3 regions of the Alteromonas sp. CH_MED4-4 genome follow, and region 1 is predicted to be linked to each of the others. Evidence: predicted binding sites of a transcription regulator. Region 1 holds the regulator's gene; each other region holds the start of a gene.
What was found. The regulator FliA, encoded in region 1, starts transcription of late flagellar genes. The targets are predictions, from matches to a motif close to CTAAAGNTNNNNNNNNNNNNGCCGATA.

Region 2: WA381_RS19275 (flagellar protein MotY) is a predicted target of FliA. The motif match lies at 2,047-2,073, and genes of this name have one in related genera.
Region 3: WA381_RS10595 (HAMP domain-containing methyl-accepting chemotaxis protein) is a predicted target of FliA. The motif match lies at 5,118-5,144, and genes of this name have one in related genera.

Annotation. Positions count from the first base shown of each region.
Region 1 covers NZ_JAYMEU010000002.1:203,631-210,832, reverse strand. The annotation lists gene WA381_RS02455 (chemotaxis protein CheA) at 1-985, opposite strand, end outside; gene WA381_RS02450 (protein phosphatase CheZ) at 998-1,753, opposite strand; gene cheY (chemotaxis response regulator CheY) at 1,788-2,171, opposite strand; gene WA381_RS02440 (RNA polymerase sigma factor FliA) at 2,208-2,939, opposite strand; gene WA381_RS02435 (MinD/ParA family protein) at 2,936-3,802, opposite strand; gene flhF (flagellar biosynthesis protein FlhF) at 3,808-5,217, opposite strand; gene flhA (flagellar biosynthesis protein FlhA) at 5,247-7,202, opposite strand, start outside.
Region 2 covers NZ_JAYMEU010000039.1:20,466-27,667, forward strand. The annotation lists gene glpQ (glycerophosphodiester phosphodiesterase) at 1-999, shown strand, start outside; gene WA381_RS19275 (flagellar protein MotY) at 1,037-1,909, opposite strand; gene rnt (ribonuclease T) at 2,251-2,886, shown strand; gene WA381_RS19285 (peroxiredoxin) at 2,960-3,565, opposite strand; gene WA381_RS19290 (bacterioferritin-associated ferredoxin) at 3,841-4,035, shown strand; gene WA381_RS19295 (TonB-dependent receptor) at 4,297-7,202, opposite strand, start outside.
Region 3 covers NZ_JAYMEU010000013.1:5,911-13,112, reverse strand. The annotation lists gene lptD (LPS assembly protein LptD) at 1-621, shown strand, start outside; gene surA (peptidylprolyl isomerase SurA) at 651-1,964, shown strand; gene pdxA (4-hydroxythreonine-4-phosphate dehydrogenase PdxA) at 1,978-2,964, shown strand; gene rsmA (16S rRNA (adenine(1518)-N(6)/adenine(1519)-N(6))-dimethyltransferase RsmA) at 2,961-3,788, shown strand; gene apaG (Co2+/Mg2+ efflux protein ApaG) at 3,796-4,170, shown strand; gene WA381_RS10600 (symmetrical bis(5'-nucleosyl)-tetraphosphatase) at 4,178-5,005, shown strand; gene WA381_RS10595 (HAMP domain-containing methyl-accepting chemotaxis protein) at 5,288-7,202, shown strand, end outside.

The DNA of each region.
Region 1 (7,202 bases):
CTGGCGCTGCGGCGCTAGGAGCAGGCGTCGCTTTTGGCGCAGCTGGCGCTGCTTGTTTCGCTTTTTGAACCGCTTCTGTTGCTGCCTTATCTACAGGAGGCTCTGGCGCCTTTGAAACGGCTCCCTGCTTGGTAGGCCCTTGCCCTGAGCCATGTAGTTGGTCAAGCAGTGCTTCAAATTCGTCATCGGTGATTTCTTCATCACCAGCTGCACTCGGCGTAACTGGTGCTGGAGCTGGTGTATTTGCCTTTGGCGCAGCTTCTTCACCACCAAACTTGCCTTTGCCATGTAAATCATCGAGCAGCGCTTCAAATTCTTCGTCGGTGATATCGTCGTTATCACTAGCGGCAGCAGGTGCAGCAGCCTTTGCAGGTTCGCTTTTAGCCGCTGAGGACTGTCCTGGTGCCCCAGAGCCATGAAGCTCATCAAGCAGCGCTTCAAACTCATCTTCAGTGATTTCGTCAATACCGCCGCTATCACCAGAACTTGGGGCCTGTGCAGTAGGCTCTTCAACAACTAATTCTGGCTCTTCAATCGCGGGTTCAGGTTCTGACGCCGGCGCGCTTTGTTCACCAAAAATATTCTCATCTGGAGATTCCGGGCGACTTAGTTTGTGTAACAAGTCTACTAGGTGTGCATCTGCTGGCTCTAATGGATCCCGAGCTTTCACTCGTTCAAACATTTCAACCACCACATCTGTGGCTTGCAGAATAATATCCATCAGTTCAGGGGTTAGTGTTCGTTGACCGTTACGCATTACGTCAAAGACGTTTTCCGCACCGTGACAAATTTCTACTAACTCGGTAAGAGACAGGAACCCTGCTCCCCCTTTAACTGTGTGATAACCACGGAAAATTGCATTCAGCAAATCCGCATCTTCAGGATTGTTCTCAAGATCAACGAGCTGTTCTTGTAATTGTTCAAGTATCTCTCCAGCCTCAACTAGAAAGTCCTGTAATATATCCTCGTCAACATCAAACGACATGCGCCCGCTCCCCTAAAAACCTAAGCTAGACAGAAGATCATCTACATCATCTTGGCCTGACACGACGTCGTCGCGCTTATCGGCATCAATGATAGGGCCTTCTGCCTCTACACCATCAACCTTATCGGCCTTAACGCTAGATGGTTTAGTTTGTTCTGCACCGTCGCGTTCACCAAACATGGTAAGCATGTTAACTAAGCTGTCTTCCACTTCTTTAACCAAGTCGATAACGCGGCGAATAACCTGACCAGTTAAGTCTTGATAACCTTGAGCCATCAATACTTCTGTAAGTAACTGTGTAAGTTTAGCTGACTGTGCCGAACCTTCTTCCAACAATTCGTCTAAGTCTGCGCATAAAGCCTTGAATTCACCCAACTCTATTTGGCGATTCATCAGCTTCTTCCACTCAGGCATAACCTTTTCGATGCGCGCCGACAGCATTTCAGCTATAGGCATGCTCGCTTCAACGGCATCCATTGTAGTATTAGCAGCTTTTTCAGTTTCTTCAATTACGTAGGTTAGGCGGGATTGTGCATCGGGAATATCATCGGTCGCGAGATTTTTAATGCGGTCGTCTATTTGGAAATTATTCAGCGCGTCATGGAGCTGACGCGTCAGTTTCCCTACTTCGGCAAATAACTCAACGTTTTCTTTCATTGAGGCCGCTTCTAATAGGGCATTGGCTGAAGCGTTGTCACCCTCTTCAAGGTAGGTGACAAGCTGTTTTGCTTCTTCCAACGAAATTGGAACGTTTACATTCGTTGACATCCAGTAAACCTCATTTCTCTGGTGAGCGTCTGGATCAACCTAAACGTTCGAATATTTTATCTAATTTTTCTTTAAGTGTTGCTGCAGTGAACGGCTTAACAACGTAGCCATTAACACCTGCTTGCGCGGCGGCAACAATTTGCTCTTTCTTCGCTTCAGCAGTAACCATAAGTACTGGTAGGTGCTTGAGCTTGTCATCGGCTCTAATCGCGCGAAGCAAGTCAATACCCTGCATTCCAGGCATGTTCCAATCGGTAACTACGAAATCGAAATCACCTTGCTGCAACATAGGCAATGCAGTACTTCCGTCATCCGCTTCCTGGATGTTGGAAAAACCCAAATCTTTAAGTAGGTTTTTGATGATACGTCTCATGGTAGAAAAATCATCGACCACGAGAATTTTCATGCTTTTGTCCAAAATAGCCTCCAGTGAGGGGTTAATTGTTATTAATTTCTATTCTTCGTCAGCTTGCCACGACTTCATTCGTGATTTGAGTTTTAACATGGCCTGACTGTGAATTTGACTGACTCTCGATTCACTTACATCAAGAACCTCACCAATTTCTCTTAGGTTCAGCTCTTCATCATAATACAGCGAAAGTACAATCGCTTCTCTTTCAGGTAATGTCGTAATTGCATGGGCAAGCGCTTTTTGGAAAGCGCCTTGCATCAAATCTTCCAGTGGTGCGTCGCTACCTCGATTTTGCTCTGTCGAAATAACATCTTCTGACACACCTAAATCTTCAATACCTACCAGCTTTCCGGCATTTACTTCATTAAGCATTTGGTGATAGTCCTGCAAGCTTACATTAAGCTTATCAGCAATATCAGAATCTCTAGCATCGCGGCCTGTTTCGCTTTCTACTTGCGAAATTGCTTCAGTGATCGCTCGGCCATTTCGGTGGACTGAACGCGGTGTCCAATCCCCTTTGCGAATTTCATCTAGCATAGCACCGCGAATGCGAATACCGGCAAACGTTTCAAAGCTGGCTCCTTTTGAACCATCAAAGTTTCGTGCGGCTTCTAATAATCCAATCATGCCTGATTGAATTAAATCGTCTACGAGAACACTAGCCGGCAATCGCGCTATCAAGTGATGCGCTATACGCTTAACCAATGGCGCATGTCTTTCGACTAACTGCGCTTTATCGGTTTGTTGTTGATAAGCGGCTGCCTTGCTGTTCAACGCTGACTTCCTACGGCTTTTTCTGCAACTAACTGTTCAATAAAGAACTCTAAATGGCCACCTGGCTGCGCTGGAATAGGCCATGTTAAGGCTTTACTCGCCAACTGTGTTATTGCAACGGCTGCCGGTGAACCTGGGTAAGCATCGACAATGGCTGTTTGTTTACGCACTGCTTTACGAATGTTCTCGTCAAACGGTACTGTCGCCACTAATTCTAGTGCAACATCTAAAAAACGCCCTGTCACTTTGCTTAATTTACTAAATAGCTCTTGGCCTTCTCGCACGTCGCGCACCATATTAGCCACAACTTTGAAGCGGAAAACACCGTGCTCTCTATTCAGAATTTTTATCAATGCATACGCATCTGTCAATGAAGTAGGCTCGTCACACACAACGACCATGATGTCTTGTGAGGCTTTTGAAAAGCTCAACACCATGTCTGAAATACCTGCCGCTGTATCAACGATTAGCACGTCAATTTGCGAGCGAAGCTCACTAAAGGCACGAATTAGGCCAGCGTGTTGCGTTGGCGACAATTCTGCCATCGACTGCGTGCCTGATGTGGCAGGGGCAATCTTTATTCCGTGCGGACCGGTCACTAATACTTCATCAAGTGTACATTCGCCGGAAAGCACGTGGGATAAGTTTTTCTCAACACGCAAACCTAACATAACGTCTACGTTAGCAAGACCGAGGTCCGCATCGAGAACCATTACACGTTTACCTTGCTTCGCCATGGCGATAGCGGTGTTCAATGTAATGTTTGTTTTACCTACGCCACCTTTGCCACCGGTGACGGCGATTACTTTGATTAACCGTGATTGCTTCATTTTTCTTAAGCTACTCGCTTGGTCGTCAATCATACTGCTTATGCTGTTTTAATTGCGTTGTTACCACTAGTATGATTCAAACCGTACTTTTTATAAAGCTTTGCAGCAGCGGAAACCAAAGATTTCGCTTCTGCAATCTTAATGTCTTCAGGTACTTTTTGACCATCGGTGACATAACTAACCGGTAATTGGAATTCAACCGCTGCACTAAGCACCTCTCCTAAAGAGTAGCACTCATCTAACTTTGTGAAAATACAGCCACTTAGTTCAATATCATCATACGCTTGAATGATTCTCTGCAAAGCAGGATATTGCGTATTTGCTTGCGCTACCAAATATTTTTTAACATTTGGCATTTGTCCGTTATCAAACTGCTTAATTTGTTTAATTAATCGACTGTCTCTTTGACTAAATCCAGCCGTATCAATCAATACTAGTCGCTTATGACGAAGTTGGAATAATAAATCCGCAAGTTCTTCACTAGTCTGCGCTTTTCTCACCGTGCAGCCAATAATCTTTCCGTATGTCGCTAGCTGCTCATAGGCGGCAATTCTATACGTATCGATGGTAATCATCGCAACCGACTCTGAACCGTATTTCTGCGCATAGCGGGCAGCAAGTTTCGCAACGGTAGTTGTTTTACCAGTACCTGTTGGTCCTACTAATGCAACAGCACCTTGTGCGCTAAGTATATCGTTTCCTGTCACATTTATGCGATTAGCCAATAGGTTAAGAAGATATACCCATGCATCTCGTTCGTTGTAATGTGACGGCGTATAGCTAATAAGCTGTTTCGCTAACGCGTTGCTTAACCCCATATCGGTTAAACGGGTGATTAGATATTGATGAACAGGTTTTTGACGTTTGTTCTTAGCTTCCATCAAGTCGGCCACTTGATATTGCAATACATCGCGAAGAGACGCTAGCTCTTCCTTGATTTGCGCAAGCTCCGCTGACTGCGTCACAGCGGTATCATCCATACTCGACGCTTGATGCTCTGGGAAAGCGTTCTGACGAACTGGTTCATGAGAAGACTGCTGGGCTTCTACGTCGTCAATAAAGGCTTCTGAGAAGTCTAAGTGCGAAGCAATTTCATTGGCGTGCTTAGCATTTGCTGTCATTGGTTGGTTAGGTTGCGCGGGACTCGCTACGCCATTATTTCCACCGTGCTGCTTTTCTAGCAGTGCTTTAAGGCTATCAGGACCGTCGTCACCAATGATTTCGCTCAAGCTAGGCACTGCCTTTTGGCCAGGTGTTTTTGCAGCGGCTTGTGGAGACGCTTTCGGCGTAAACAACTTCGCTTCAGGTTCTTTGTCGTAGGCTGCGACAAGCTCAATACCGTCAGCGACTTTGCGATTTGACATGATCACAGCGTCACTGCCCAATTCAGCTTTAACTTGGCTTAACGCCTCACGCATATCTTTGCCGAAGAAACGTCTAATTTTCATTGCAACCTCTCCAATCACCCAGTGTCAGATTATTGACCGACCGAACTGACTATTTTTATTTGTTTGTCGTCAGGCACTTCTTGGTAAGACAGAACATGAAGCCCAACAACCGAATATTTTAAGAAGCGAGACAGAACGGGTCGTAGCATGCCTGAGGTAAGGAGTACTGCAGGCTCTCCTTCTAACTCTTGCTGCTGACTGGCTTGCTGCAATGATTTTTGCAGCTTGTCTGCCAGACCTGGTTCTATGCCAGCGCCATCTTCGCCACCTGCTTGAAGTGACTGGTGCAACATCTGTTCCAACTCTGGCGCCAAGGTTATGACAGGTATCTCTTTTGCACCTTGCGTAATTTCTTGGACGATTAAACGTTTAAGGGCAATACGCACTGCGGACACTAAAACATCGGGGTCTTGGCTGCGCGTGCCGTACTCACTGAGTGTTTGCACGATTGTACGCATATCGCGAATAGGCACGCCTTCAAACAATAAGGTTTGCAGTACTTTCACGACGGTGCTTAGCGGAAGAATGTCTGGTACTAATCCTTCAACCAATTTCGGATGCTGCTTGGCAAGCATATCAAGAAGTTGTTGCGCTTCCTCGTGCCCTAATAATTGATATGCATTGTTAGAGAGTAATTGGCTTAAATGGGTCGCTACAACGGTCGCAGCGTCTACTACTGTGTACCCAAGGGTTTGTGCATGCTCCCGTTTATTGGGCTTAATCCATACTGCGTCTAAGCCGAAAGCGGGGTCTTTAGTGGCACGCCCTTCTAATTTACCGAACACTTGCCCTGGATTAATAGCAAGTTCTTCATCGTGACTAATGATGGAATCGCCTATCGTTACGCCTAGCATAGCGATGGTGTAAGTATTGGGCTCTAAATCCAAGTTATCGCGAATGTGAACAGGCGGAATAAGGAAACCCAGCTCTTGCGATAGTTTCTTACGTACACCTTTAATGCGCGTCAACAACTCGCCACCTTGGGATTTATCGACAAGAGGAATTAAGCGATAGCCCACTTCCAATCCGATGGTATCTACCTGCTGAACATCATCCCAGCCAAGCTCTTTCACTTCAGGCGCAACCGATTCATCTTTTACCACATTGTCTGGCACTTTGGGCTCTGCGGCCTTTCTCTTTTCTTGGACCGACTGCCAGTAAGCAAAGCCTGCAATCAAGAATGAGAACCCTAAGAATGCGATATGAGGCATCCCAGGAATGATACCCATCACAAATAGAACTCCCGAGGCTATATAAAGGGCTTGATTATTACCAAGCTGACCGCGGATTTCTTTGCCCATTTCCTGGGTCTCGTTTTCACGAGTAACGATAATGGCTGTAGCGACCGAAAGTAACAATGAAGGAATTTGCGCCACCAAACCATCACCGATGGTCAATATGGTGTAGATTTCTATAGCGTTACCGAATGAAAGCCCGTGCTGAATCATGCCAATAAAAAGACCACCAACAATATTAATCAGCATGATGAAAAGGCCTGCGACCGCATCACCCTTTACAAATTTTGACGCACCGTCCATCGACCCGTAAAAATCCGCTTCTGCGGTAATCTCTTCACGGCGTTTACGTGCTTGGTCTTGATCAATATACCCTGCATTTAAATCAGCATCTATGGCCATTTGTTTACCGGGCATAGCATCTAACGTAAAGCGAGCGCTTACTTCTGAAATACGTCCTGCGCCTGCGGTTACAACTTTAAAGTTGATAATAAGAAGAATGGCGAAAACAACAATACCTACGGCGTAGTTACCACCAATCACGACCTCACCGAAGGCTTCGATAACTTTACCTGCTGCATCGCCGCCTTCATGTCCGTAAAGTAAGACAACGCGAGTAGAAGCCACGTTAAGCGCTAGTCTCAAAACGGTAGCGATAAGTAACACCAAGGGGAAAATGCCGAAATCTACTGGACGCTGGGTAAGTACAGCCACCAAGATAATGACTAGCGACAACGCAATATTAAAGCT
Region 2 (7,202 bases), on a different contig from region 1:
GCTGCAAATAACGAGAATGCACAAATACACGCTGACACAAAAGAAAATGTTGAAACGCACTTTACCGTGATAGCCCATCGCGGCGCGTCGGGCTATTTACCTGAGCATACCCTTGAAGCAGCTACCCTCGCCTTTTCTCTGGGCCCCGATTTTATTGAGCAAGATGTTGTTATCACCAAAGACGACATACCCGTTGTGCTACACGACATCCACTTAGAAACGGTCACCAATGTAGAAGATGTGTTTCCTGCACGCCACCGCGATGACGGACGCTATTACGCGCGTGATTTTACTCTTGAAGAACTGCGACAACTGCGGGTACACGAGCGCGCTAACAGTGACGGGAAGCAAGTTTTTACAAATAGGTACCGCGGCACACATGCTAATTTTAAGGTTGCCACGTTAAATGAACACTTTGAGCTAATCAGCGAGCTAAATCGCCAATTTGGAACGTCTGTCGGGGTTTATCCTGAAGTAAAGTCCCCAGCCTTTCACATTAAAGAAGGCGTTGATGCCAGTAAAATCGTTGTAGATGCTTTGAATGCTTACGGGTTTGGTGGAGAGAGCGGTAATAGCTACCTGCAATGCTTCGATTTTAACGAAGTTAAGCGCGTTCGTGAAACCCTGGGCTATAAAGGCAAAGTTGTGATGCTGATTGGCGAAAACGACTGGGGCGAAAGCGACACAGATTATAACTGGCTGCGCACTCAGGAAGGCATGCAGCAGGTTGCGTTGTATGCCGATGGCATAGGCCCTTGGTTAGGCCATTTACTCGATAATGAAGCGATGACTCAAGGAAAAGTAGAAGCCGCGACATGGATTGCCTACGCCCACGAAAATAACCTGACAATCCACCCCTACACCTACCGACATGATGCACTACCAGCAGGTATGAGTTCAGAGCAAGTCTTGGAAGTTTTAGACAAGGTGGTAGGTGCTGACGGTGTTTTCACCGATCATTTAGTACCGGTATTAAGGTGGCGAGAAAAATTAAACTAACGCATTTTAAAGCGAGTGTAGGCGCGATAATTAGCGCCTAGGATTTTGAAAGTCGCACCACCACGCGTCTGTTTTGGGCGCGGCTTTCTCGCGTATCGTTTGGCGCAATATGGCGTTTCTCACCGTGGCCTGTCAACTGAATTCGATCTTCAGGTACACCTAGCGTAGTCAAATAGCTTTTTACTTCGTTAGCACGTCGAATAGACAACTGTTCATTATTATAGCGACCGCCGTAGCTATCGGTGTAACCATCAAGAAGCACAAGCTCAAGCTCGCTGTCTTCTTTTAAGTATTCACCTATCATGGTTAAGCGCTTCTGCGAATATTTGGTTAGCTCTGTACTGTTGTTTTGATACGACAATACCGTGTAGGCAATGTCATCAAAACCGAAGGGCAATAAGTTCGATACACACTTCACAAATTCACGATACACACCAGAGAAGTTGCTAGCGTTTAATGCCACACTCACTTGGTCGTATTTGTTATACCAGTCTTGGTAATAGATTGTGGGCCAAAAGCCTTTTTCTAATTCAGACAACATAGTCCAAGCCGCATCCTGCGGAAGGTCGCCATTGTACTGTTTACGAATAGACATGTCGGCAATGGTTTTAGGCGCAACGCCTGGCATCCATTTAGGTGGTACAGAATAAACAGCGGCCATATCAAATTTGCTTGGCAGCAAATACATGTCCAGTTCGAATTCCATATTAAGCTGCTTCGACGCTGAGCTCGTGAACATGGCTTCGCCATAACCGGGTAGCTCGTGGTTCAAGGTACACTGAAGTCGCGTGTCTTTGTCTATTCGCCAGTTGGAGCTTTCTATGGTTGCAGAATATTGCCGCATGGCAGCGTGGGAAGACAATGACCCCAGCATCCCCAATAAAGCGATGTATTTTAATTTCGACACCATTTCGACACCATAACGAAAATCAGACTAACACAGGTAAAAGACAACACTTCGTGCACAAATTACCGAACATAATGAATCAAATTAGCTCACACAAAAAGAAGAAATGTGCCTAATGATTTTTTCACGCTTAATTTGATTATCGTCCAAATTGTAGAAAAGTTTAGCGTTTAATACCATTCGCGTTTTGTACTTTTGCTAGCCCCCTGATTTAACAGTTTATAAATTGCAACTGGCAACTCGAGAGTATCCTTGCGATAATTCTTTTACGCAATATGCTTCGCAGGTTGGTACGCATTTTAGTCACCAACCAATTAACGCAATCGAGTCTTACAAGAGTGTTTATGTCTGCCAACCCGCCCCTTCTCTCCCAGCGCTTTCGAGGTTACTTTCCCGTTGTTATCGACGTTGAAACAGCCGGATTTAATGCAGGCACTGACGCCCTGTTAGAATTAGCCGCGGTAACGGTGAAAATGGATGAAAACGGTATACTTCATCCTGATCAAACTTTTCATTATCACATTGACCCCTTTGAGGGCGCTAACCTAGAGCCAGCAGCCTTAGAATTTAATGGCATCGATCCTAGTTGTGCATTGCGAGGGGCTATTGAAGAAAGCGAAGCCATGAAGGACTTATGTAAAGGCATCCGCAAGGCGCAAAAAAATGCAGACTGCCAACGTTCAGTTATTGTTGCTCACAATGCAACGTTCGATCAGAGTTTCGTCAATGCCGCGATAGAACGCTGCAATATAAAACGCACGCCGTTCCATCCGTTTGTTTCATTTGACACCACCAGCCTTGCTGGATTGGCCTTAGGCCAAACGGTTTTGGTAAAAGCATGCCGTGCAGCGGGGATCGCATTTGACCAAAGTGAAGCGCACAGTGCGCTGTATGACGCCCAAAAGACCACCGAGCTATTTTGCTATATGGTAAATCGCTATAAAGCGCTAGGCGGATGGCCTGTAGAAAATAAAGAGTAGTTTTATTCAAACTGATATAAACAAAAACAGCGCCAAAAGGCGCTGTTTTTTTATAATCTTTAAACAGTTTAGCTTATAGCTTGTCTGCTTCTTCAGATAGGTACTTAGCAACACCTTCAGGCGACGCATCCATACCAGCTTTACCTTCAGTCCAACCCGCTGGGCAAACTTCACCATGCTCTTGGTGGAATGCTAGTGCATCAACCATGCGTAGCATTTCATCAACGTTACGGCCAAGTGGAAGGTCATTGATTACCTGATGACGTACCATACCTTCTTCGTCGATTAGGAATGAACCACGGAACGCAACGCCATCTTCTGGGTGCTCAACATCGTATGCCTGGCAGATGTCGTGCTTAACGTCAGCAACAAGGGTGTACTTAACCGGACCAATACCACCTTGATTTACCGGAGTGTTTCTCCACGCATTGTGTGAGAACTGAGAGTCGATTGAAACACCGATCACTTCAACACCACGCTTTTTGAACTCGTCGAAACGCTTGTCAAAGGCGATAAGCTCTGACGGGCAAACAAACGTAAAATCTAGTGGGTAGAAGAATACAACAGCTTTCTTGCCCTTGATTGCTTCACTTAGTGTGAAAGTGTCAACAATTTCACCACTACCAAGTACCGCTGCTGCAGTAAAGTCAGGTGCTGGACGGCCAACTAATACACTCATGAGTCTCTCCATTTATATTTGGATTGTAATAATAGAAGTGATTACGTTGCGTAACCACTTTGATAAGAAATTTCTTTCAAAGAAAATAGGTACGAATATGGAAATAACAATATTAAACAACGAGTTTTTTTACTGATCATACCAATAACCGCTTAACATCCCCCCACACTGTTCAGTCTTTCTTCAATTACCTTGTATTAAATTTGTCATTATCCACTTGCTAAAGCAAAGAATAACAATTATTATCATTTACAGATTCATTTGGAGTACGTTTAATGTTTGTTTGCATGTGCTATGGGGTAACTGATAAAAGCATTCGCGCAGCGGTTGAAGAAAACGGTGTGGGAAATATGCGAGAGTTACGTCAACATTTAGAGCTTGGCTCACAATGCGGTAAGTGCATCAACATGGCTCAACAGATCATTGACCAAACTATCGTCGATGAGTCCCTATTCAAAGACGTTGGCTAGGCAATTAGCCAACCCGCGTATTCTTAACACGCAACGTCATCGCTCTTAGCATCCTTGGCTAGACTTAAAACACCATATTTATTATCACGATTATTCCTTTAAGTGACCTAAGTCATATTCTAGTTTAATTACCTAAGTAACATTCACATCGTCACCTAAAACGATAGGTTGTTGTCCTTTCAAACTCAGAGCTAGGCTCATTTCCTTACTTTCAATGAGTGCAGCGCGCCATTTAACTACGTAGCTTTGCTGAAGCATGCCCTAGTTAAAGGTGTACTCAATGCCTGCATAATAGAAAGCTCCATTGATACCGCTAGGCGATGTAGGTGGGTAGAGTGCGCCAACTTCACCTTGAAAAGGATTTTCATTAGGCAGCGAATCAAACAGATTTTGGGCGCCGAGGGTAACTTGTGTTTGAGGCAGTACTTTCCATGCAACTTGGGCATCGAATGTGGTTAACGCATTGCCGTATATGTCCATGCCTGCGGACGCATCAAGATGGTCTTCATAAAACTCACCGTAATAGTTAAGTCGCCAAGTAAATGCCCAATTTCCTTTCGATTGCTCGAGCGTGATACTGCCTCGATGAGCAGGCAAGTTATCTTCCAGCATACGAATTCTTGCCTGTGTTAGATTAGGTAGAAGCCGTATTTCGTCCCCCACTTGCGCAGGATAAAGCGTAACCCGCTCTACTTGTGTGTCTGTCCAGTTGAAGGCAAGAAGTAAAGAATTTGACCAATCAGCTAGCGCAAAATTGTAGTTAACAACTAAATCAACACCCTGAGTTTTTGTGTCAAAGTCATTTGTAAAATACTTTGCAGCATTATATTTCGCCGCATCTGGACGCCCTTGGGCAATAAGCGCACTAATGTCGTCGTCGGTTAACGGGATTGCAGATGTCGTACTAATGCGATCAGAAAGTCGAATATTGAAATAGTCGAGCGTCGCAAAAAAGTTCTCGCTTGCCTGCATAACAAGCCCAAGGCTAAAGTTCACCGACTCTTCAGGCGTAAGTGGTGTTGCGCCTAGTTGCAGTGAGATAAGATCAGTTGGAGGCAGCGTTGCTTGGTCTTCCAAACCGTTAACACCGTAGGCGGTAGTTACGTTGATAACATTACTCTGCCCTACTGTTGGCGCCTTAAAACCGGTGTTTACAGATCCGCGTAATGCAAAAGTATCATTTAATTTATAGCGAGTACTCAATTTCCCATCGAATGTCGAGCCGAAATCACTGAAATGCTCTACACGTGTGGCCACGCCAAACTGCCATGCTTCGGTAACATAAAATTCCAAATCAGCGTACACGGCCCAATTGCTTCTGCTCCAGTGCCCAGCACTTTGAGGCTGATACCCCGGAAAACCGTTGGAACCGATGGAAAAGCCTTGGTTCAACCCAAGTGGCGGCTCTAGGGCGAAAGGGCCTGCAATATATGACGCTTCATCGCCGGACTTTTGAAAATAGGTTTCTTTGCGCCATTCTAAGCCCACGGCAATGCTAACAGGATCGTCGAAAATAGTTTGAATGAGTTTGTTAAAATCTAAGTTAAGCGTTCGCTCTACTTGCGACACACCACCGGGCGAAAACGACGTTGGCGTTTGTGGCCCTAACGATGGATTAACTGTATTTGAGATGGTGTACTCAATGTCACTGTAGCCCAATGTCGCACTGGCATCCATCGCCCAGCCATTAGGTAACTCATGTTTAACGCCCATCGCAACAGAAGCATCCGTTATCGTACCCCCAAATTTTGGTGTGAAACCGCCAGGGAACCACTCGTTGAAAGCAAAACAGTTGGCACCAAGCGCCGTTGTGTTATCTGCAATTAGTTGATATGAGGGGTCCAGCAATACACTATTGCTGGACAAAGTTATAGAAGGGCAAGCAATTCCACTTTCCAGCCCGTCGAGATCGGCTACAATCAGACGACTTTCCCCTGTATTTGGGTCGGTACGGCTGAACACCCCTTCTCGAGTTTGCGGATTTCGAAAGTAAAAACCACCGTTTATTTCTCTTCTTGCTGCAGTGGCAAAGCTGTAAAATTGTGATTTAGACGAAATGTCTGCGCCTGCATTTAGCGCAAGTTTAATATCTTCGTTAACATCAAGCGCTCCCCATACTTGGGACGGTGACGCGATGAACACATTCCCTTGGTCAATCAAGTTCTGCGCATCAATCCGCTGTACAGAGCGCGACGTGCCATTTTGCTGACGATACTCTGCCGTTGCATTTAAAAAGCCGTTTTCTCCAATAGCAAAGCCTTTATTCAACTGCACTTGAAACAGTTCGCCGTCGCCTTCACTGTATCCGCCAACTTTCAGCGCAACATGCCCTCCTTCACGAGCATCCTTAAGTACGAAGTTAATCACGCCTGCAATGGCGTCTGAGCCGTACTGGGCTGCTGCACCATCTCGCAATACTTCGACTTGCTTTAACGCATAGGCAGGAATAACCGATATATCAGGCCCTTGTGCACCGTCAGATAAACCTCCGCCTAAAAACGTGATTACCGCAGAGCGATGGCGTCGCTTTCCGTTAAGCAGCAAAAGCGTGTGATCCGAGGACATGCCTCTAAGGTTCGCCGGCCTTACCAGGCTACTGGCATCATTGATGGGCTGATCGTTTACGTTTAACGAAGGAACCATCACGCTTAACATAGAAAGCACGTCTGAATTCCCCTGTGAGTTGAGGGTTTCAGAACCAATCACATCCAAAGGAACTGGTGAGTCAACAGCACTTCGAGGTGAGTTACGAGTACCGACGACCGCAATTTTTTCAAGTCCATTGCCTCCCTCTTCTGTTTTCTTTTCGGTATCTTGTGGCTGTGTTTCCTTCGCCACTAACGATGAACGAGAACGAATACTTACCGCACCGCTTTCATCAGTTACTACCGCCAATTCTGTTCCTTCAAGAAGCTGTGCCAGCGCTTCATTCAGTGTGAACGTACCTTCCAATGCGTTTGTTTTCACTTTTTTTGCTAAATCAAAAGGAAAAAGCAATGTGGTATTTGCCTGTTTAGCTAGTTCGGTTAGCGCTTCATTAGCATTTTGTGCGGGTATTGAAAAGCTGTAAGCACCCAATTTTGGTTCGGTTTGGTCGGGTGATTGCGAAGGGCTGTCTGTTTGTGCATGAAGCGTTGGCGCTGGTGCTATGAAAAGAAAAAAGCCGG
Region 3 (7,202 bases), on a different contig from region 1:
GCGACTACACGCATGTTGGATAAAAACAATCGGGAACAATTTGTTCTTAGTGTGGGTCAGATATTCTACCTTGAAGATAACAAAGTCATTGCGGCAACCAAGAATCAAGATCGTTCAGCGCTTGCCGCTGAAGTGGATTGGCGCTTTAATAAAAACTGGTTCTTCCATTCTGATGTGCAAGTGACCACTGACACAGACAAAGTTGACTTAAGCAGTGTGGGTATTGAATACCGCAAAGATGATTCGCGCTTTATTCAATTAAGTCATCGCTATGTTCGCGATCTCAGTGGTGAAACCATAGATCAAATTGGTATTTCGGCAAGCTGGCCTATATCTGAAAATTGGCAGTGGGTTGGCCGTACTTACCGAGATCTTGAACGCAATAGAAGTGTAGAAACCTATGCAGGTATCCAGTATGAATCATGCTGTTGGGCGGTGCGATTAGTTGCACAGCGCAGCCTGAACAACCGTTACAATGCTAGCGGCGAGCAGACAACAGACGATTTTGATTCTGGAATATCGCTACAATTTATTTTCAAAGGCATCGGGTCATCTGGTACCCAAAGAAGCATGCTTCAAGACGGTATGTTTGGCTATCGTCAGCCTTATAGTTTAAATTAACCCGCAGTTGAGCGCTTTACAGCGCTTAAATGCAATCAACCAATAATAAAAGAGTGTGTATGAAGTTCATTATCCGTGCATTGATGTTAGGTGCCCTACTCTCGTTTAACAGTGTTGCGCAAGAGGTCATGCTTGACCGCGTGGCTGTAATTGTTGACCAAGGCGTAATACTTGAAAGTGAAATCGATGCGCTAATACAAGACGTTAAACGCAACGCAGAAGCTAATAATCAACAGCTACCGTCAGATCGTGCGCTTCGTACACAGGCCATTGAGCGTTTAATCACTAAGAGCCTCCAGCTTCAAATGGCAGAGCGTATGGGTATTCGCATTAGCGACCCACAGCTAGAGCAGACCATTAGCAACATTGCAGCGAATCAAAATGCAACGATTGAAGAACTTCGTGCCCAATTAGCGGCAGAAGGTATTGCATACGATGATTACCGCGAAGACATTCGCGAAGAAGTTATCATGGGTGAAGTTCGTCGTGCTAACGTACGTCGCCGTGTTTATATTACACCTCAAGAAATTGAAACCTTGATTGACCTGATGGAACAGCAGGGCGCTACTCAAGCTGAATATCGCTTAGGTCACATTCTTATTGGTTTCCCGCCAGAGCCTACAGATGATGATATTCAATCGGCACGTGAGCGTGCAGACAAAGTCATTTCACTATTAGAGTCAGGCTCTGATTTTGCTAAAATCGCCATTGCGTCATCATCAGGTAACGAAGCGCTCGAAGGCGGTGACATGGGCTGGCTTAACATTAACGCCATGCCGACGCTTTTTGCTGAAGCTATTCAAAACAAAGACAAAGATGCTCTTGTTGGTCCTATTCGAAGCGGTGCAGGCTTTCATATCCTAAAAGTATTAGATACGCGCGGTATTGAGAAAGTCACGGTGGAAGAAGTAAACTCTCGCCACATTCTTGTTAAGCCGTCAATCATTCTTAGCGAAGACAAAGCTAAAGCCATGCTAAACCGCTTCAAGGAAGAGGTGAAAAATGGTGAAGCTGATTTTGCAGAGCTAGCTAAAGAGCATTCAGAAGATCCTGGTTCAGCCCTTCGCGGTGGCGAGCTTGGCTGGTCGGATCCAAATAATTACGTGCCTGAGTTTAAAGACGCACTTGCACAGCTTGAGCCTGGAGAATTTAGTGAACCTGTTCGTACCGTGCACGGCTGGCATTTAATTCAGCTTATTGAACGTCGTATTGATGACGCTACCGATAAGCGCAAAGAAGATAAAGCTTACCAGCTTATCTTCAACCGTAAATTTTCAGAGGAAACCGAGAACTGGTTACGTGAGATGCGTGATGCCGCTTACGTAGAAGTTGTCGACTCGTAACAATAAGTTATTCATGAGTACACCAATTAAAATAGCAATAACGCCGGGAGAACCGGCAGGTATCGGGCCAGATTTGATCATAAAACTGGCCCAGGAAGCATGGCAAGCGCAGCTTGTCGTGTTTGCCGATGGCGAAATGCTCAAAGCACGAGCAAGCGCCTTGGGGCTGCCATTAACGCTAATCGATTACGATGCCACTAACCCGCAAATTCAAGATGCGGGTTCGTTGTTTATAAAGCAAATAGATAAATCCGTTGACGTTACGCCAGGCGAACTTGATAGCGAAAACGGGTTATACGTAGTAGAAACTCTGCGCCAGGCGTGTCAGGCAAATATGGATGGCGACTTCGACGCCGTCGTTACCGGCCCCGTACACAAAGGCATTATCAACAAAGCAGGGGTATCATTCAGCGGTCATACTGAGTTTTTTGCGTATCAGTCCAATACCATTGATGTGGTTATGCTTCTGGCAACTGAAGGTCTTAATGTAGCGCTTGCCACCACGCATATTCCCCTTGAGTATGTAGCGAAAGCTATCACCCGAGAGCGTCTTCATAAGGTCATTCATATCATCAACACCGACCTTAAATTGAAGTTTGGCGTTAAAGAACCTCACATTTATGTGTGTGGCTTGAACCCTCACGCGGGTGAAGATGGTCACATTGGCACTGAAGAAATTCATACCATCATTCCGGCGCTTAACGAACTAAGAGAAGAAGGCTTAAAGATCACAGGCCCTCTACCTGCAGACACCATATTTCAACCCAAATATCTGGAAAATGCTGACGTAGTGCTGGCTATGTATCACGACCAAGGCTTACCCGTGCTAAAATATAAGGGTTTTGGGGCTTCAGTGAATATCACGCTAGGGTTACCTTTCGTTCGTACATCGGTAGATCACGGTACTGCATTAGACTTAGCAGGAACAGGTGAAGCCGACGCCGGTAGTTTCAGAAAAGCATTGGAAAAAGCCATCGAGCTTGCACATCATCAACAATGAGTAAAACACACTTAGGCCATACGGCCAGAAAGCGATTCGGACAAAACTTCCTTCACGATGATTACGTGATAGGCAAGATTGTTGCGGCCATCGCGCCAAAAAATGAACAAAACCTGGTAGAAATTGGACCCGGTTTAGGCGCATTAACAGATCCTGTTTGTGAAGAAGTAGATGCACTCACAGTCATTGAGCTAGACAGAGATCTTGCTAAGCGATTGAGACACCATCCATTTAACGGCAATAAGCTAACGGTTATTGAACAAGATGCGATGACAATGGATTTCGGTGCTTTGTGCAAAGAAATGCCAGTCAAAGACAAAAAGCTTCGCGTATTTGGTAACTTGCCCTACAACATTTCGACACCACTAATGTTTCACCTTTTTGATCATGCTCACTGCATAGAAGATATGCATTTTATGCTTCAAAAAGAAGTGGTAAACCGCTTGGCAGCAGGACCAGGTTCTAAGAATTACGGCAGGCTTTCCGTTATGGCGCAGTATTACTGCCACGTCATTCCGGTACTCAATGTTCCGCCGGGTGCCTTTAAGCCACCCCCGAAGGTTGATTCTGCAGTAGTGAAGCTAGTGCCGCATCAGGCTCCGCCAGTAGACGTTGAGTCTGTAAATACGCTTGAGCGCGTCTGTGCACAAGCGTTCAACCAGCGCCGAAAAACCATTCGCAACTCGCTGAAAGACAGTTTAAGTGAAGAGGAGATCCGTGAGCTAGGTATCGATCCTACCTCTCGCGCAGAAGTATTATCACTTAACGATTTTGCCACAATAGCAAACGCTGTGTCGGCAAAAGAGCACCAACAAGAGCAGTAAGTTCTCTATGGATGTACTTGATATTAAGGTGCGGGTGAAAACCCGTCACCTTCCCGACCACCTTCCGTCAGATTCAAAGCAATTTGCCTTCGCGTACCACATTACGATTGAGAACAATAGCGACCATACGGTGCAATTACTCAGTCGCTACTGGAAAATTACCGATGCAAATGGCAAGACATCAGAAGTTGAAGGTGATGGGGTTGTAGGCAAGCAACCTATCATGAAAGCGGGCGAGCATTTTGACTATACCAGTGGCGCTGTCATTGACACACCGGTTGGGAATATGGAAGGCTACTATGTAATGGAATTAGAGAGCGGCGAGCGTTTTCGCGTTCCTATCGACGTTTTCCGATTAGCCATTCCAAGTATTCTTCATTAAGGTTTCTATGTCGCAAGGTAACACGTACGTCATTGGTGATATACAAGGCTGTTACGATGGTCTTCGTCGCGCGTTAGATAAAGTAAAATTCGACGAAGAAAACGATACGCTACTCGCAGTAGGTGATTTAGTTGCTCGAGGAGAAGATTCTTTGAGCACATTGCGCTTTTTAAAGTCTCTCGGCAGCCAGTTTAGCAGTGTTTTAGGAAACCACGACCTTCACTTACTTGCCGTTGTAAACGGCATCCGCAAAGCAAAAAAATCCGACAAATTAGAGCCTCTACTTAATGCTTCAGACTTGGCCGAACTTATTGACTGGTTGCGTCAGTTCCCGTTGGCAATGAAGTTAGATGAGCAATCAGTAATGGTGCATGCTGGACTCTATCCTAAATGGTCTATCGATGAGTGCGTTTCACTTAGTGACGAAGTTAGCAACATCCTAAAATCCGACAATTACGCTGCTTTTCTTTCAGAAATGTATGGTAATAAACCCAACAACTGGTCAGATAAACTTAAGGGTGATGAGCGACTGCGTTTTATTGTGAATGCGTGTACGCGCATGCGTTTTGTTCATACCGATGGCACACTCGATTTTGATAACAAATCTCATCCCAGCGCAGTATCCCACAGCACTAGTAGCACGTTAAAACCATGGTTTGAAGTAGAGAATAAAAAGCTCGGTGACGATCAACGAGTGGTATTTGGGCATTGGGCAGCTCTGTCGGGCCAAACGAACAGTCATCAATTTATCGGCTTAGATACAGGCTATGTTTGGGGGCAAAGCATGACTTTGCTAAACCTGAACTCCGCTTCGCTTGTGAGTGTTTCTGCCTAAAACCAGAGTTTACTGGCTCCGCAATTATCCAATTCTCACATATTTACGTGTATAATTTTAAGCACCAACTGGTATTACCAGTTAAACTTTCTACACTTAAGTGCTAAATAAAATAAACATTAAGTTATTGTAGCCGATACACTTACTTACGATAGTAACGATAATGTCTCATTATCTACTCAGTAATTAAGCAAACTAGCTTCTTTAATCGCTATATTTTGTTTGCTGAGACGGGTAATATCGTTAGGGATAAAAATAAAAAACACTCATCCAGGAGTTCCGATGAAAATAACGGTAGCCACACGCGTAATCGGGGGATTTGTAGCGATTAGCGCACTTCTGATCGTCATTAGTGTTGTTTCACTTTATAACCTCAACTCAATAGGCTCAGCAACGGAAGAAGTAAATGACGTTGCATTACCCACAGTAGCAGGCAGCAATGCACTTAAAGCCAGCTTTCTCAATATGGGCCGACTTACCTTCGAGAGCTACATCGAAGAAGATCTAAATGGCTTAAAAGACAAACGAGCGTCTTTTAACTCTGCCAAAGACACCTTTGAGAGTGAATATAAGAAACTGGCGCAGGCCGTTAATAACGAGCCTGAACTAAAGAGCACGCTGAATACTGTACGTGAGTCATATGAAGCATATATCACCAATGTTGAAGCGATGTACAAAAATCACCAAATGTATCTTGATATACGCAACACAATTCAAGACAGACTGGGTGACGCTGAAGACAACGCAGACGATGCATCTACCTACCTTCTAGACTTCTCAGACTTAGATGCTGTTCAGCGCGACCCTAACCTACGACGTGCGGCAGAAATCGGCAGTCAACTTGAGACGTCGCTGCTTTCTTTGCTAACGGTTTCATACGAGTACATTAAAACAGAGACACTGGTTCGTTCACAAACGCTAGGCAACGAAGTTGATTTGGTTGTCGAGAAAGTGGTCACGCAATTAAGCGACATGATGCAAACTGCGGGCGGCCGCGATGATTCTGGTACTCTTGATGATATTAACGACTTGGTTAACAACGCAATCAATGCGATTAAAGCTAACGATGGCGTGGTTCAGCTTCATGTTGATCGTCTAGAGCGCAGAAATGATGCTGAAAAAGCGCTTAACGCTTCAGACTCAAATATCGCGCAAGCGGTTGTCGCTCTAGAAAACCTGCTCAATCTTGCAGACAAGAAAGCGTCACATGTAGAAAGTCAGGTTAATGGTGCCATTGCGACGGGCAACACGTTCGTTATTGTGGTTGTTATTATCTCGATTGCAGTAGCAGCATTTATTGGCTACGTGACCGTTCGCGCAATCACACGTCCGCTTTATCGTGTAAATGAACTTCTGACGGTGGCTTCATCGGGTGACCTTACTCACCGCCTAGACGATTCGGCGCAAGACGAATTTGGTCTTTTAGCTCGAAACTGTAATACGCTTATTGGAAACCTTAAGGAGCTCATTACAGCCATTAACGTTCGTGCTGAACAGCTGGCAGCCGCATCGGAACAAACGTCTGCAGTGACGGCGCAAACGACGCATTCAATTCAGGATCAGAAATCACAAATTGGCCAAGTAGCAACAGCAACCACAGAAATGCACTCTACATCGCAGCTGGTTGTGCAAAACGCTGAAGATACACTAAGTCAAATTCGCCATGCGGATGCTGAGGCTGAGAACGTGCGCCAAATCTCACTAGAGAATAAGAACACCATTGAGATCTTATCTCGTGACGTTCAAGAAGCGGCAGACGTTATCAATAAGCTTCATCAAGACAGCGCAAGCATTGGTGGCATCTTAGACGTTATCCGTGGTGTTGCAGATCAAACCAACCTGCTCGCCTTGAATGCTGCTATTGAGGCAGCGCGTGCTGGTGAACAAGGTCGAGGCTTTGCGGTTGTTGCTGATGAAGTAAGAACCCTCGCCAGCCGAACTCAAGAATCGACACAAGAAATCAACGCTATGATTGAAGTGCTTCAAGCGGGTGCTGAAAAAGCGGTATCGGTGATGAATCAAGGTAAAGAGCAAACTGCGGCGTGTGTGGCACAAACTGAAAAGGCTACACAGGCATTGGATATCATCTCTGACGCCGTTCACAAAGCCCATGACGTGAGCTCTCAAATTGAGCAGTCTGCCCGTGAACAGAATACGGTATCACAAGAGATCAGCGAAAAGCTTGAAACTATTGTGG